Regions from separate parts of the Bradyrhizobium sp. A11 genome, predicted to be linked through region 2. Evidence: predicted binding sites of a transcription regulator. Region 2 holds the regulator's gene; each other region holds the start of a gene.
What was found. The regulator LexA, encoded in region 2, represses DNA repair genes until DNA is damaged. The targets are predictions, from matches to a motif close to TGTTCNNNNTGTGTTCNG.
Positions count from the first base shown of each region.

Region 1 (4,400 bases), 2.6 Mb from region 2:
GCTCTCGGCATCGCCGGCCATGATCGCGCGGTTGATCGGCGCCGCGCCGCGCCAGCGCGGCAGCAGCGAGGCATGCAGATTGTAGCAGCCGAGCTTCGGCGCATCGAGGATCGCCTGCGGCAGGATCATGCCGTAGGCGACAACGACGGCGGCATCCGCCTCGAACGCACTGAACTCATCGAGCGCCTCCTGGGTCTTCAGCGTCTTCGGCGTCAGCACGGGCACGCCGAGCTTTCGCGCGGCCTCCTCGACCGGGGTCGGCTGCAATTGCAGCCCGCGCCGCCCGCCCGGCTTCGGCGCACGGGTGTAGACCGCCACGATCTCGTGGCCATGCGCGACCAGCTCGAGCAGCGTCGGCACGGAGAAATCGGGCGTGCCCATGAAGATCAGGCGGAGGGGCATGTGACGAGACAATCCTCGAACAACGAGCAAGGTACTCGTCATGGCCGGGCTTGTCCCGGCCATCCACGTTCTTCCTGCTCGGAGCGGCAAAGAACGTGGATGCCCGGCACAAAGCCGGGCATGACGGCGGAGGACGTGGCCTACTCGCCGGCCCGCTTGGCGGCCTTCTCGAACTTCTTCATGACGCGGTCGCGCTTGAGCTTGGAGAGATAATCGACGAACAGCACGCCGTTGAGATGGTCGATCTCGTGCTGGATGCAGGTGGCGTAGAGGCCCTCGGCGTCCTCCTCGTGCACCTTGCCGTCGAGATCGGTGAAGCGCACGCGCACCTTCGCCGGGCGCTCGACCTCCTCGTAATATTCGGGGATCGAGAGGCAGCCTTCCTCGTAAGTCGACAGCTCCTCGGAGGCGGCGATGATCTCGGGGTTGATGAAGACGCGGGGCAGCGGCTTGGTCTCGCCGTTCTCGTCGCGCTTGGCGAGGTCCATGGTGATCAGCCGGAGCGGCTGCGCGACCTGGATCGCGGCGAGGCCGATGCCGGGCGCGTCGTACATGGTCTCGAACATGTCGTCGGCAAGCTTGCGGATCTCGGCCGTGACCTTTTCGATCGGCTTGGAGACCAGGCGCAGCTGCTTGTCGGGCAGGATGATGATTTCTCTGAGGGCCATGGCCGCGATTTAAGCCCCATGCCCGATGCGGTCAATGCAGCCAGGAACCGTGTTAACCCCTCGCTAACCATAAAACTTCAGGTTTCGTTAACCATAAAAATTAACGGAGCATTCACCATAGATGTTCGCTATTCGTTCGTATGCCCGGGCGAATCGGCTAGAAGGGTCGGCATGAACGACATCATTTTCATGCTCGGCGACTGGCCGGTGCGCGTCGTGGACGCGCTGATCGGCTTCGGCGCCCTGGTTCTCATCCTGCTGGTGGTGATTGCGGTCGTGATCGCGCGGTCCGGGCGGCGCGGCGCGGAACTCGCCATGGCGCACGCGATCCGGGCCGACGAGCTCGAGGAGCGTCTGAGCGAGGTGCTGCGGGCCCAGAGCGAATCCTCCGGCCGGGTCGACGCCATGACCCAGGCGCTGGCCGGCCGCCAGGCCGAGATGGCACGCGCGGTCAACGAGCGGCTGGATTCGGTGACGCATCGTGTCGGCCAGTCCATGGAACATTCGACCCGCAACACCATGGAGAGCCTGCGCGCGCTGCACGAGCGGCTCGGCATCATCGACAGCGCGCACAAGAATCTCACCGACCTCACCACCCAAGTGACCACCTTGCGCGACGTGCTCTCCAACAAGCAGTCGCGCGGCGCCTTCGGTCAGGCGCGGATGGAGGCGATCGTCCAGGACGGTCTCCCCAAAGGCTCCTACGAGTTCCAGTTCACGCTCTCGACCGGCAAGAGGCCGGACTGCGTCGTGTTCCTGCCCGACCAGCGCCCGCTCTGCATCGACGCCAAATTTCCGCTGGAGGCGATGACGGCACTGCACGATGCCCGCACCGACGAGGAGAAGCGCCTCGCCACGCAGCGGCTGCGCGGCGACGTGATGAAGCATGTCAGCGACATCGCCGAAAAATATCTCGTCGCCGGCGAGACCCAGGAGATGGCGCTGATGTTCGTGCCGTCGGAATCGGTCTACGCCGAAATCCATGACGGTTTCGACGACGTGATTCAGAAGGCCTATCGCGCCCGCGTCGTGCTGGTCTCGCCCTCGCTTCTGATGCTTGCGATCCAGGTGATGCAGCAGATCATGAAGGATGCGCGCATGCGCGATGCCGCCGACCAGATCCGCACCGAGGTGATCAAGCTCGGCGACGATCTCGGCCGGCTGCGCGACCGCGTGCTGAAGCTGCAGAAGCATTTCGCCGACGTGAACGAGGACGTCCGCCAGGTGCTGATCTCCGCCGACAAGATCGAGAAGCGCGCGGGACGCATCGAGGAGCTCGATTTCAGCAAGAGCGACGCCCCGGAGGGACCGCGGCTGGTGGCGACGGCCGCAGGCGAGCTGTTTCCGCGCAAGCTCCAGGCGGGGGAGTGAGATTATGTCGTCATGGCCGGGTTTGTCCCGGCCATCCACGGCTTTCCGGCGACACTAGAACGTGGATGCCCGGGACAAGCCCGGGCATGACGAGCTTTGTGGCAGAGGCAGCGCCCCCAGAATCTGCTAACACCACCCCATGACTGCACCCGACGCGACTTCGCCCGCTGCCGCTCCTGCAACCTCCTGGCGCGACAGCCTTGCCGTTTACCTGCAGCCGCGGGTGCTGATCGTGCTGTTTCTCGGCTTCTCCTCAGGGCTGCCGCTGGCGCTGTCGGGCTCGACGCTGCTGGTGTGGATGGCCGAGGCGGGGGTCGATCTCGGAACGATCGGGCTGTTTGCACTGGTTGGAACGCCGTACACGCTCAAGTTCCTCTGGGCGCCTCTGGTCGATGCCCTGCATGTCCCGTTCTTCACGCGCAGCTTCGGCCGCCGGCGTGGATGGCTGGTGTTCTCGCAATTGCTGCTGATCGGCGCGATCCTGCTGCTGGCACTGACCGATCCGGCGCGCTCGCCGCTGTTCGTCGCGCTTGGTGCGCTCTTGGTTGCGACGATGTCCGCGACGCAGGACATCGTGGTCGACGCCTTCCGCGTCGAGAGCCTGCCCGAAAGCGAGCAGGCCGCCGGCATGGCGGCCTATGTCGCCGCCTATCGCATCGGCATGCTGATATCGACCGCGGGCGCCTTGTTCATCGTCACCGGCTTCGAAGCGATCGTCCCCCGTGGCGCCGCCTGGATGTGGGGCTATGTGGTGATGGCGGCGCTGGTGCTGATCGGCACGGCGACGGCCCTGGCCGCCACCGAGCCCGCACAATCCGGACGCGCCGAAGCCGCCACGCGGGACGAGGACGCGCTCACGCGGGTGTTCCATGCGGCGCTGGGCGCGTTCTCGGAATTCCTGCGACGCAAGGAAGCATGGGTCGTGCTCGCCTTCGTCGTGCTGTTCAAGTTCACCGACGCGTTTTCCGGCAACATGACCGTGCCGTTCGTGATCGACATCGGCTTCACGCGGAACGACTATGCCGTGATCGTCAAGGGCGTCGGCATCGTGGCGACCTTGGCCGGCGGCTTTGCCGGCGGCTTCGTGGCCCGGCGCTATTCGCTGGCCACGAGCCTGTGGATCGGCGGCATCGTCCAGGCGATGTCCAACCTGTCATTCTCATGGCTGGCGCTGGTCGGCGTCAATGAATGGGCGCTGACCCTCGCCATCACCTCGGATAATTTCTGCAACGCCATCGGCACCGTGATCTTCGTCGCCTATCTGTCGGCGCTGTGCCAGAACCCGCTGCATACCGCGACCCAGTATGCGCTGCTGACGGCGCTCGCCGCCGTGGGACGCACCTATTTATCGTCGGGTGCGGGCTATCTGGCGAAGGCGACGGGCTGGCCGATGTTCTTCGCGATCTCCGTCCTCGTCGCCATTCCGAGCCTGATGCTGCTGGCGTGGCTGCAGAAGCGTGGGCATTTCGAAACGTTGGAGCAGGTGCGGGTGTAACCCTCACGTCTCTCTTTCGTCATTGCGAGCGAAGCGAAGCAATCCAGACTGTCACCGCAGAGGCAGTCTGGATTGCTTCGTCACAAGAGTTCCTCGCAATGACGGCAGAGAGAGCGCGGTGCGCATCGCCGCCCTACTGCTTCTTGATGATGCTCCACTTCGTGATCACGGCTTCGCTCATCTGGCCGGCATCGCTGGCGCAGGCGATCTCGTCGACCTTGACCGAGATTTCCTTGCCGACGAACGATTTCAGCTGCGTGGCCTGCGCGTCGCTGGAGGTGACGAGCTGGAAGGTCTCGGGGCCGGTCTCGAGATTGCACAGCCCGTTCGGCGCCGGCAGGCGACGCGGCTCGGAGGTGATCTGATACATCGGGACCCGCTTGCCGTTCTTGCCGTCGCGCACCTTCATGGCGTTCAGCTCGCCCGACAGCACGTCGCCATTGTTGATCGGCTTGCCGGGCTTC
Region 1 is NZ_CP149509.1:547,982-552,381, reverse strand. Features, by position in the region: gene fmt (methionyl-tRNA formyltransferase) at 1-402, opposite strand, end outside; gene def (peptide deformylase) at 543-1,070, opposite strand; gene WI560_RS02495 (DNA recombination protein RmuC) at 1,242-2,441, shown strand; gene WI560_RS02490 (MFS transporter) at 2,581-3,936, shown strand; gene WI560_RS02485 (hypothetical protein) at 4,070-4,400, opposite strand, start outside.
Region 1: WI560_RS02495 (DNA recombination protein RmuC) is a predicted target of LexA. The motif match lies at 1,193-1,210, and genes of this name have one in related genera.

Region 2 (4,400 bases):
GCGTGCTGCTTTGCCTCGCGTCTGCAGTCAGCTAGAACTCTCGCCGCCCCATTGAACGATGTGCGAGCAGGAGTTTCGCCCGTGGCCCTGATGCCGGTTTCCGACGCCCTTGCTGCGGTGCTGGCAGGTGCAGAGCCGCTGCCTGAACAGATGGTTTCGCTCGACGAGGCCTATCACCGCGTGCTCGCGCATGACGTCGCGGCGCGCCGCACGCAGCCGCCGCAGGCGATGTCGGCGATGGACGGCTACGCCGTGCGCGCGGCCGATGCGGCAACGGTCGATTCCCGGCTGACGGTGATCGGCGAGATCGCAGCCGGCCGTCCTTTCACGAGAGCGGTTGGCGCCGGCGAAGCCGTGCGGATCTTCACCGGCGGCGTCATCCCGGACGGAGCGGACGCGGTCGTGATCCAGGAGGACACTGTCGCGGACGGCAACAGCGTCACCATCAAGGAAGCCGCGATCGCCGGACGGCACGTCCGCCCGGCCGGCGTCGATTTCCGCGAGGGTGACGTGCTCCTGCGCAAGGGAACCCGCCTGACGGAGCGCGATCTCGCGCTTGCAGCGGCGATGAATCATCCCGACCTCGCGGTATGCAGCCGTCCCAAGGTTGCGATCCTCGCCACCGGCGACGAGCTGGTGAGGCCGGGCACCACGCCCGGGCACGGCCAGATCGTCTATTCCAACGGCTACGCCCTGCACGCGCTCGCCCGCAGCGAGGGCGCCGAGACCATCGACCTCGGTGTCGCCGCCGACACGCTGCAGGCCACCTCCGCCGGTATCCGCCGCGCCCGCGAGTGCGGTGCTGACATCCTGATCACGACCGGCGGCGCATCGGTCGGCGACCATGATCTGGTCCAGCAGGCGCTGCGGGGCGAAGGCATCTCGATGGCGTTCTGGAAGATCGCGATCCGGCCCGGCAAGCCGATGATGCACGGACGGCTCGGAGCGATGCGCGTGATCGGCCTGCCCGGCAATCCCGTGTCGTCCTACGTGTGCGCATTCCTGTTCATGGTGCCGTTGATTCGCGCCTTGTCGGGCCGTTCAGTGATTCATCATCGCCGCGAGCGCGCCGTGCTGGGCAAGGATCTCGGCGCCAACGACCAGCGCGAGGATTATCTGCGCGCGCGCCTGGAACTGCGCGACGATGGTGCGCAAGTCGCCGTTCCCGTCAGCCATCAGGATTCCTCTCTGCTTGCGAATCTTGCTGCGGCACAGGTACTTCTCGTGCGCGCACCGTTCGCGCCGAAGGCCGAGGCGGGCAGCCCTTGCGAGGTGCTGCGTCTCCCCGTCTGAGTGCACGGCCACACGCATTCCGCGAGATCGCCGCCGTTCACGGTAAATTAAGCAGTTGCGGAACATGTATCGAACATATAGTGTCCGTTCATGATTTGTTTCGAGCATGTAGCGACTTATCGCTGAACTCATCGTCTCGGAATCGAACGACATCAACCGGGGGACTTTGGTCGAGATGTTAACTCGCAAACAATACGAGCTTCTGAGGTTCATCAGCGAACGTTTGAAGGAAAGCGGTGTGCCGCCCTCCTTCGACGAGATGAAGGATGCGCTCGACCTGCGCTCGAAGTCGGGCATCCACCGCCTGATCACCGCGCTCGAGGAGCGTGGCTTCATCCGCCGCCTGCCCAACCGCGCACGCGCCATCGAAGTGATCAAGCTGCCCGAGCTCCAGGCTGCCGCCGGCGCCCGGCGCGGCTTCACGCCGAGCGTCATCGAGGGCAATCTCGGCAAGGTTCGCACGAGCTCCAGCCCCTCCATGGACGAGGGTGAGCGGCCGGTGGCGGTGCCCGTGATGGGCCGTATCGCGGCCGGCACGCCGATCGAGGCGTTGCAGACCCGCAGCCACACCATCAGCGTGCCGCCCGACATGCTCGGCTCGGGCGAGCACTACGCGCTCGAAGTGCGCGGCGATTCCATGGTGGAAGCCGGCATCCTCGACGGCGACATGGCGCTGATCCAGCGCAACGAGAGCGCCGATACCGGCGACATCGTGGTGGCGCTGATCGACGACGAGGAGGCCACGCTCAAGCGCTTCCGCCGCCGCGGCGCCTCGATCGCACTCGAGCCGGCCAATGCCGCTTATGAGGTGCGCATCCTGCCGCCGAACCGCGTGAAGATTCAGGGCAAGCTGATCGGGCTTTACCGGAAGTACTGATACCGAGCATCAAGCGCCGGGCGCGCTTCGGCAATCGCATTTGAATTTTGCAGAGGTCGTCATGCCCGGGCTTGTCCCGGGCATCCACGTTCATTGTGCTGCGTGGAAGGCGTGGATGGCCGGGACAAGCCCGGCCATGACGCTGTGGAGGCGGCTGGTGACCATCGCCACACGCGATAGCCCTGCGCGTGCCGGCAGCGCCGATACGCCGGCCAAATGCAAGGATGCGATGTTTGTTCCTATCGAATCCGGGAAAGATAATGTGATCGCGCGCTGCGGACGCGAGCCGCAGATTTGCCCATAACCAAGCAGAGCGTTGCAGGCTTCCACTCTGATTGAGGCCTGCGCCTCGACGAGACGCGGGTCGCTATCTTCGCATGAGGAGCACCCGATGTGTGACTACAGCCTGCATGCCGTCGCAACGCGTCCCGCCGAAGTCGGCGAGACGATCGTCACGACAACCTTCCGCGGCACCTCGACGCGCGGCTTCGCCTCCGAAGCCGATCTCTCCGTTGCGGTCTGCCTGCTGCCGGGGACGGAGCTCGCCTTCGCCGACAACGTCCGTTACGACAACCGCTGGATCTGGACGCGCACCGTCAACTCCCGCGTCGGCAAGTTCGGCAAGATCGATCCGCACATTCCCGATCGCCATCACGACGCGATCGAATTTCCTGACGGCAAATACGTGCTGGTGACTCAGCTGGTCGAAGGCCAGCGCGCAACCGTGCTGCAGCTGCCGGTGACGCAGCCGGTCGGCGAGCGCGAGCACAAGCCTGAGATCATCGCCGACAGTCGGCCGCCGGTCACGCGCCTGCCGATCGGCTGATCAAAGCTCAGTCCTCGGCCTGAAGATCGGCCTCCGACGGCGTTGCGTCGCGGACGCGCGGAGCCGCCTTCGGCATGAGGGCTCCTTCGAAATCGCCCTCGCCGGCGACTGCCGGCGACCAGGGGCGGTTTGCACCTCTCGCCTTGACCGCCTCAACCGCAAATCCGTCGCCATGCCGTGTCAACGCCAGCGCGCCCTGGCGAGCGAGCCGCTGCCGATCCACCACCATCGCCGCGCAATCGGGCGGCGCGGGCCGCGACGTCACCACCAGCGCGGCGCGGCTGCAATCGTCCGCCAGCGCTTCGATGCGCGAGGCCAGCGCGACCAGGCGTCCATCGGCGAGCGGCGTCACGCAGCCGGCCTCGTCGCACGACACTCCCTCGGCCAACGTGCTGCTGGCGGCATCGCGCGGATCGGCGTCGGCCGCCAGCCATTCCTTCAGCAGGAAACTGTCCTTGCCCGCCCTGATCAGGTGCAGACGCCCGTCCCCGCCCCGCACCGCGACGCTGGCGCCGTCCCCGGCAATCAGGACATCAGGCTGCCGTGCCGATAGGCCCCAGGCGATGGACGCCAGCAGCACCACGGCACCGCACCAGCGCAAGGGCGTGCGCAACAGACCCATCAGGATGATGCCGAGGCTCGCGGCGATCAGCGGCGCGATGCCGAACGCCGGGATGCGGCCGACCGCGCCCGGCAATGCCGCGACCCAGCGCGAGACCGCGACCATCCAGTCGATGCCCAGGCCCATCAGCCACCAGAACACGCCATCGAGCCCGAACGGCGCTGCGAGCAATCCCAACAGCCCCGCTGGCATCACCAGCACTGAGACCACCGGCATCGCCCCGAGATTAGCGAGCACGCCATAGGGCGTGACGCGATGGAAGTGGAAGGCGGCATAGGGCGTGGTCGCAAGCCCCGCGATCAGCGAGGCCAGGAACAACATCGCGATCTCGCGGCCGCCCCACAGCGCGACGCGTGCGGTCGCCGAATGATCGGGCGCGGCCAGCAGGTTCGGCATGCCGATCTGCACCAGCGCCACCAGACCGAGCGTTGCCGCAAACGACATCTGGAAGCTCGGATGCACCAGTGCCTCCGGCGCGACCGCGAGCACGATCAGCGCCGCCACCGCCAGCGTGCGGAAGGTGATGGCGCGGCGGTCGACCATCACCGCGATCAGCACCACCGCCGTCATGAAGAACGATCGCTGCGTTGCGACCTCGGCACCCGAGAGCAGCAGATAGAACGCGGCGGCCACCAAAGCTGCGGCCGCCGACCATTTCTTGATGGCGAACCCGACGGTGAGGCCCGGGATCAACGCCAGCAGCGCGCGCACCGCGAAGAAAACGACGCCCGCGACCACCGCCATGTGATAGCCGGAGATGGAGAGAACGTGCCCGAGCCCCG
Region 2 is NZ_CP149509.1:3,117,110-3,121,509, reverse strand. Features, by position in the region: gene glp (gephyrin-like molybdotransferase Glp) at 82-1,293, shown strand; gene lexA (transcriptional repressor LexA) at 1,469-2,170, shown strand; gene WI560_RS14365 (hypothetical protein) at 2,328-2,474, shown strand; gene WI560_RS14360 (hypothetical protein) at 2,562-2,996, shown strand; gene WI560_RS14355 (ComEC/Rec2 family competence protein) at 3,004-4,400, opposite strand, start outside.

Region 3 (4,400 bases), 1.0 Mb from region 2:
GTCGCCGGGCTGCTCACCGACCAGCATGATGTTGGCGGACTTCGGGCCTTCGCCGAACACGGTTTGGGTCGCGTCCTTGTAGAGATGGCAGGCGCGGCAATGCGCGGCTTCCTCGCGGAGCGCTTCGAGATCGTCGGCAGCGGGCTTGCGTTTCATCGGAGCCTCCGGCCGCTTCTGGGGCTTGTGCGGATCGGTTGCGGCATTGGCGATCATAGCACCGGTCATGCGCTCGGCGTCCTCGATCAGGGGCTTAATGATCGAAGCCTCGGGCAGGTTCCTCCAGTATTTCTTCGGCATCTCGGCCTGCATTGCCTTCACCTTGAGCCGCGCCGGATTGAAGATGCTGGCGTAGTAGCGCCGCCAGGTTTCCTCGAGCCGGTCTTCGCTTGGCGCCTCGCTCTTGCTGACGCCCGGCGTGAACGAAAGCGAATGGCCATTCCAATGCGCGCAGAGGTCGGGAGTCAGGATCGACCAGGGCATGTCGGCAAAGCGTTTTGCGAAGAACGGCGCGGCGAGCTCGACGATGTGATGCTCCGGCTCGAACCAGGCGACGTAATGCGCCTCGCGTTCCCTGCCGATCTCGCGGAAGCGCACGAAGGCATGCATCTTGTGCTCGTCGCGATGGACCGCTCTCGCCATGGCGGTGACTTGCGCAACGTCAGGGTCGGTCGCAACCTCGACGAGATCGTGATTGTCCTTCAGCCGAAACAGCAGCCGATAGAGGATGGCGAAGCGCTCGGGATCGCGGTGCAGGATCGCTGCTTTCGCAAGCTCGATGAATTTGCCTGACACGGTGAAGGTGCTGTCGTTCACCTCGAGGATCGGTGATGGCGCGGGCGGGGCGAACAAGTCTGCTTCACCGCCTTGCACGGTCCAGGTGACATCGCTGGGCGGCACGTGGTGAAGCACGAGGCTGCGCGCGGCTTTGCGCCAGCCGTCGAAATCGGTTTCGGTATCGAGGATGATGTACTGCATCAGAAGCCAAACCCCAGTTGCGTTGCCTTCGGTTTGAACCGTTCGATCAGCCGCGCGTCGTCAAGATGGTGTGGCGACGGCCGGTGATCGCTGAGGACGATGAACGGCATCGCCTTGTTGCGGGGCACATGCAGCCGCGCGAGATCGGCGAGGCGGATGGTGGTGGTGCGCCGCGCCGCGATGATGCGTTCGACCGCCTTGGTGCCGAAGCCCGGCACGCGCAGCAGCTCCTCACGGCTGGCGCGGTTGACGTCGAGCGGAAAGCGGTCGCGGTGACGCAGCGCCCAGGCGAGCTTTGGATCAATCTCGAGCGGCAGCATCGCGCTGTCGTCGACGATCTCCGCGACATCGAAGCCGTAGAACCGCATCAGCCAGTCGGCCTGGTAGAGCCGGTGCTCGCGCAGCAAGGGCGGCTGCACCAGCGGCAAGGCGCGGCTGGCGTCCGGGATCGGGCTGAAGGCGGAATAGTAGACCCGCCTCAACTTGTATGAGCCGTAGAGATTTGAACTGGTGTGGAGAATGGTGTGGTCGGAGGCGCTGTCGGCGCCGACGATCATCTGCGTGCTCTGGCCGGCCGGCGCGAAGCGCTGCGGCTTGGCCTTCGTTCTCGTTGCGCGGTTCTCCTCGGCCTCGTCAAGCTTCAGCCGCAGCCGGCCCATGGTGCGGCGGATCGCGCGCACGTCCTTCTCGGGCGCGAATTGCTGCAGGCTGGTTTCCTGCGGCATCTCGATGTTGATGGAGAGGCGGTCGGCATATTTGCCGGCTTCCGCGATCAGCGTATCGTCGGCCTCGGGAATGGTCTTCAGGTGGATGTAGCCGCGGAAGTGATGCTCCTCGCGCAGCTTTCGCGCGACGCTCACCACCTGCTCCATGGTGTAGTCGGGGCTGCGGATGATGCCGGAGGAGAGGAACAGGCCCTCGATGTAATTGCGCCGGTAGAAGTCGAGCGTCAGCTTGACCACCTCCTCGATGGTGAAGCGGGCGCGCGGCACGTTCGAGGAGGCGCGGTTGATGCAATAGAGACAGTCGTAATTGCAGGCGTTGGTCAGCAGCACCTTGAGCAGGGAGATGCAGCGTCCGTCCGGCGCATAGGAATGGCAGATGCCCATGCCGGGCGCGGTCGAGCCCATGCCCTTGCCGTCGCTTGAATCCCGCTTCTCGGTGCCGCTGGAGGCGCAGGACGCGTCATACTTGGCGGCATCGGCCAGGATCTCCAGCTTACGTTGCACGTCCATGTCTAAATCCCATTGATTCCGCTGATGAATCCGAAAGCGCGCCAATTCGATTGACTCTCCGCGCGCCGTTAGCTTTATATTAGAACATATCATGAACAAATGAGCCAGCCGCTGGTTCTTCTTTTGAAGGCCACGGCACCAATTCCTGAAGGAGCGGCGAGCATGAGCGGCGCACGTATGAGCGCGCTTGCGATCTTGCGCGGCCAGATCGAGCGCATCGAGACGGCGGAGATCGTGCATCAGCACGATCGGGTGGCGCTCGGCCACAGCGGGATCGACGACGCGCTGAAGGGCGGGCTCGCGCGTGCGGCGATCCACGAGGTGTTTTGCGAGGGGCGCCAGGGCGTGGCCGCAACGGGTTTTGTGATGGGGCTTGCGGGGCGCGTGACGGCACGCAAGCCGCTGCTGTGGGTGCGGCAGGATTTTTCGGAAATAGAAACCGGCGCGCTATCGATGAGCGGGCTCAAAGAGCTCGGCCTCGATCCGCGCCGCGTGGTGATGGTCCGCGCCGCCGATGTCGAGAGCGCGCTGCGAACCTCGGCCGATGCGCTTGCCTGCGACGCGCTGGGCGCCGTCGTGCTCGAGCTCTGGGGCGAGACCAGGCAGTTCGATCTGGTGGCGAGCCGCAAGCTGACGCTGGCCGCGCAAGGCTCCGGCGTCACCGGCCTGATGCTGCGCATGGCCGCGCAACCGCTACCCTCCACCGCGGAGACGCGATGGATGCTGCGCGCGGCGCATTCGCCGCCGGGACCTGTGTGGAGCGTTTGGGGCGCGCCGCGCTTCGATGCTGAGCTCTTGCGCAATCGTCATGGCCCCTGCGGCCGGTGGATCATGGAATGGAATTGTGATGAGTGCCAGTTCAGTGAGCCGTCGACGTATTCTCAGCCTGTGGCTGCCGCGTCTGCCCATCGACCGGATTCAGCGGTTCCTTGGCAGCGCCGGACTGGGTGAATCCACGCATCCGAGCATCGTCGTCATCAAGGACAACAATGCGCTGGTGATCCATGCGCTGGACGAGACCGCCGAGCGCCTCGGCCTGTACATCGGCCAACCCTTGGCCAATGCACGGGCGATGTGTCCGGACTTGAAAGTGTTCGACGCCGATGTCGCGGCCGATGCCAAGACGCTCAGCGATATCGCCGATTGGTGCGACCGCTTCACGCCGCTGGTGGCGCTCGATCCGCCGCACGGGCTGTTCCTCGACATCACCGGCTGCGCGCATCTGTTCGGCGGCGAGGTTGCGCTGCTCACGACGCTGGTTCGTGCGCTCGGCCGGCAGGGCTTTGCCGTCGGTGCGGCGATCGCCGGCACGTCGGTCTGCGCGCGTACGCTGACGCGGCAGGCTTCCGGCAGCATCGTCGCCGATGGCGGCGAGGCGGCGGCGATCGAGCGGTTTCCGGTGTCCGCGCTCGGTGCGGGCGAAGCCATCACCACTGGCTTGCGCCGCGCCGGCCTGAAGACCATCGGCGACGTCGCCTCGCGCACACGAAGCGAGATCACGGCGCGGTTCGGCGCCCGGTTCTCCACGCTGCTCGCGCATGCGCTGGGGCAGGGCGATGCGCCGATCAGCCCGCGCAAGCCGCTGCCCGACTACATCGTCGAGAAGCGCTTCGCCGAGCCGATCGCAACCGACACCATGATCGCGATGACACTGTCGCGCCTGGCCGACACGTTGATCGCGTCCATGGAGAAGCAGGGCAAAGGCGCGCGCCGGCTGGAGGCCGCCTTCTTCCGCACCGACGGCGTGGTGCGCGCGATCATGGTCGAGACCGGACGTCCCGTGACGAAAAGCGCGGTAATCGACCGCCTGTTCCGCGAGCGTCTCGATGCGCTCGCCGATCCGCTCGATCCCGGCTTCGGCTTCGACATGGTGCGCCTGTCGGCGAGCCGCACCGAGATCGTGGTGCAGGAGCAGCGCGATCTCGACGCCCATGTCCACGACAATGACGAGCTCGCCGCGCTGATCGACCGCATCGCCGCGCGCATCGGGGGAAAACGCGTCGTCGTGCACCTGCCTGAGGATACCCATATTCCCGAATGTGCAGTGATGGCCGCCCCGGCGCAGCATCATCTTGCTGCCGCCATGCAGGCCGAATGGCCCGCGCGGATCGAGAGCGAGCCGCCGCTGCGTCCCTTAAGGCTGTTCGACAAGCCGGAGCCGATCAAGGTGCCGTTCGCAGCCGTGCCGGA
Region 3 is NZ_CP149509.1:2,093,408-2,097,807, forward strand. Features, by position in the region: gene WI560_RS09665 (UdgX family uracil-DNA binding protein) at 1-975, opposite strand, end outside; gene WI560_RS09670 (putative DNA modification/repair radical SAM protein) at 975-2,210, opposite strand; gene WI560_RS09675 (ImuA family protein) at 2,373-3,161, shown strand; gene WI560_RS09680 (DNA polymerase Y family protein) at 3,058-4,400, shown strand, end outside.
Region 3: WI560_RS09670 (putative DNA modification/repair radical SAM protein) is a predicted target of LexA. The motif match lies at 2,291-2,308, and genes of this name have one in related genera.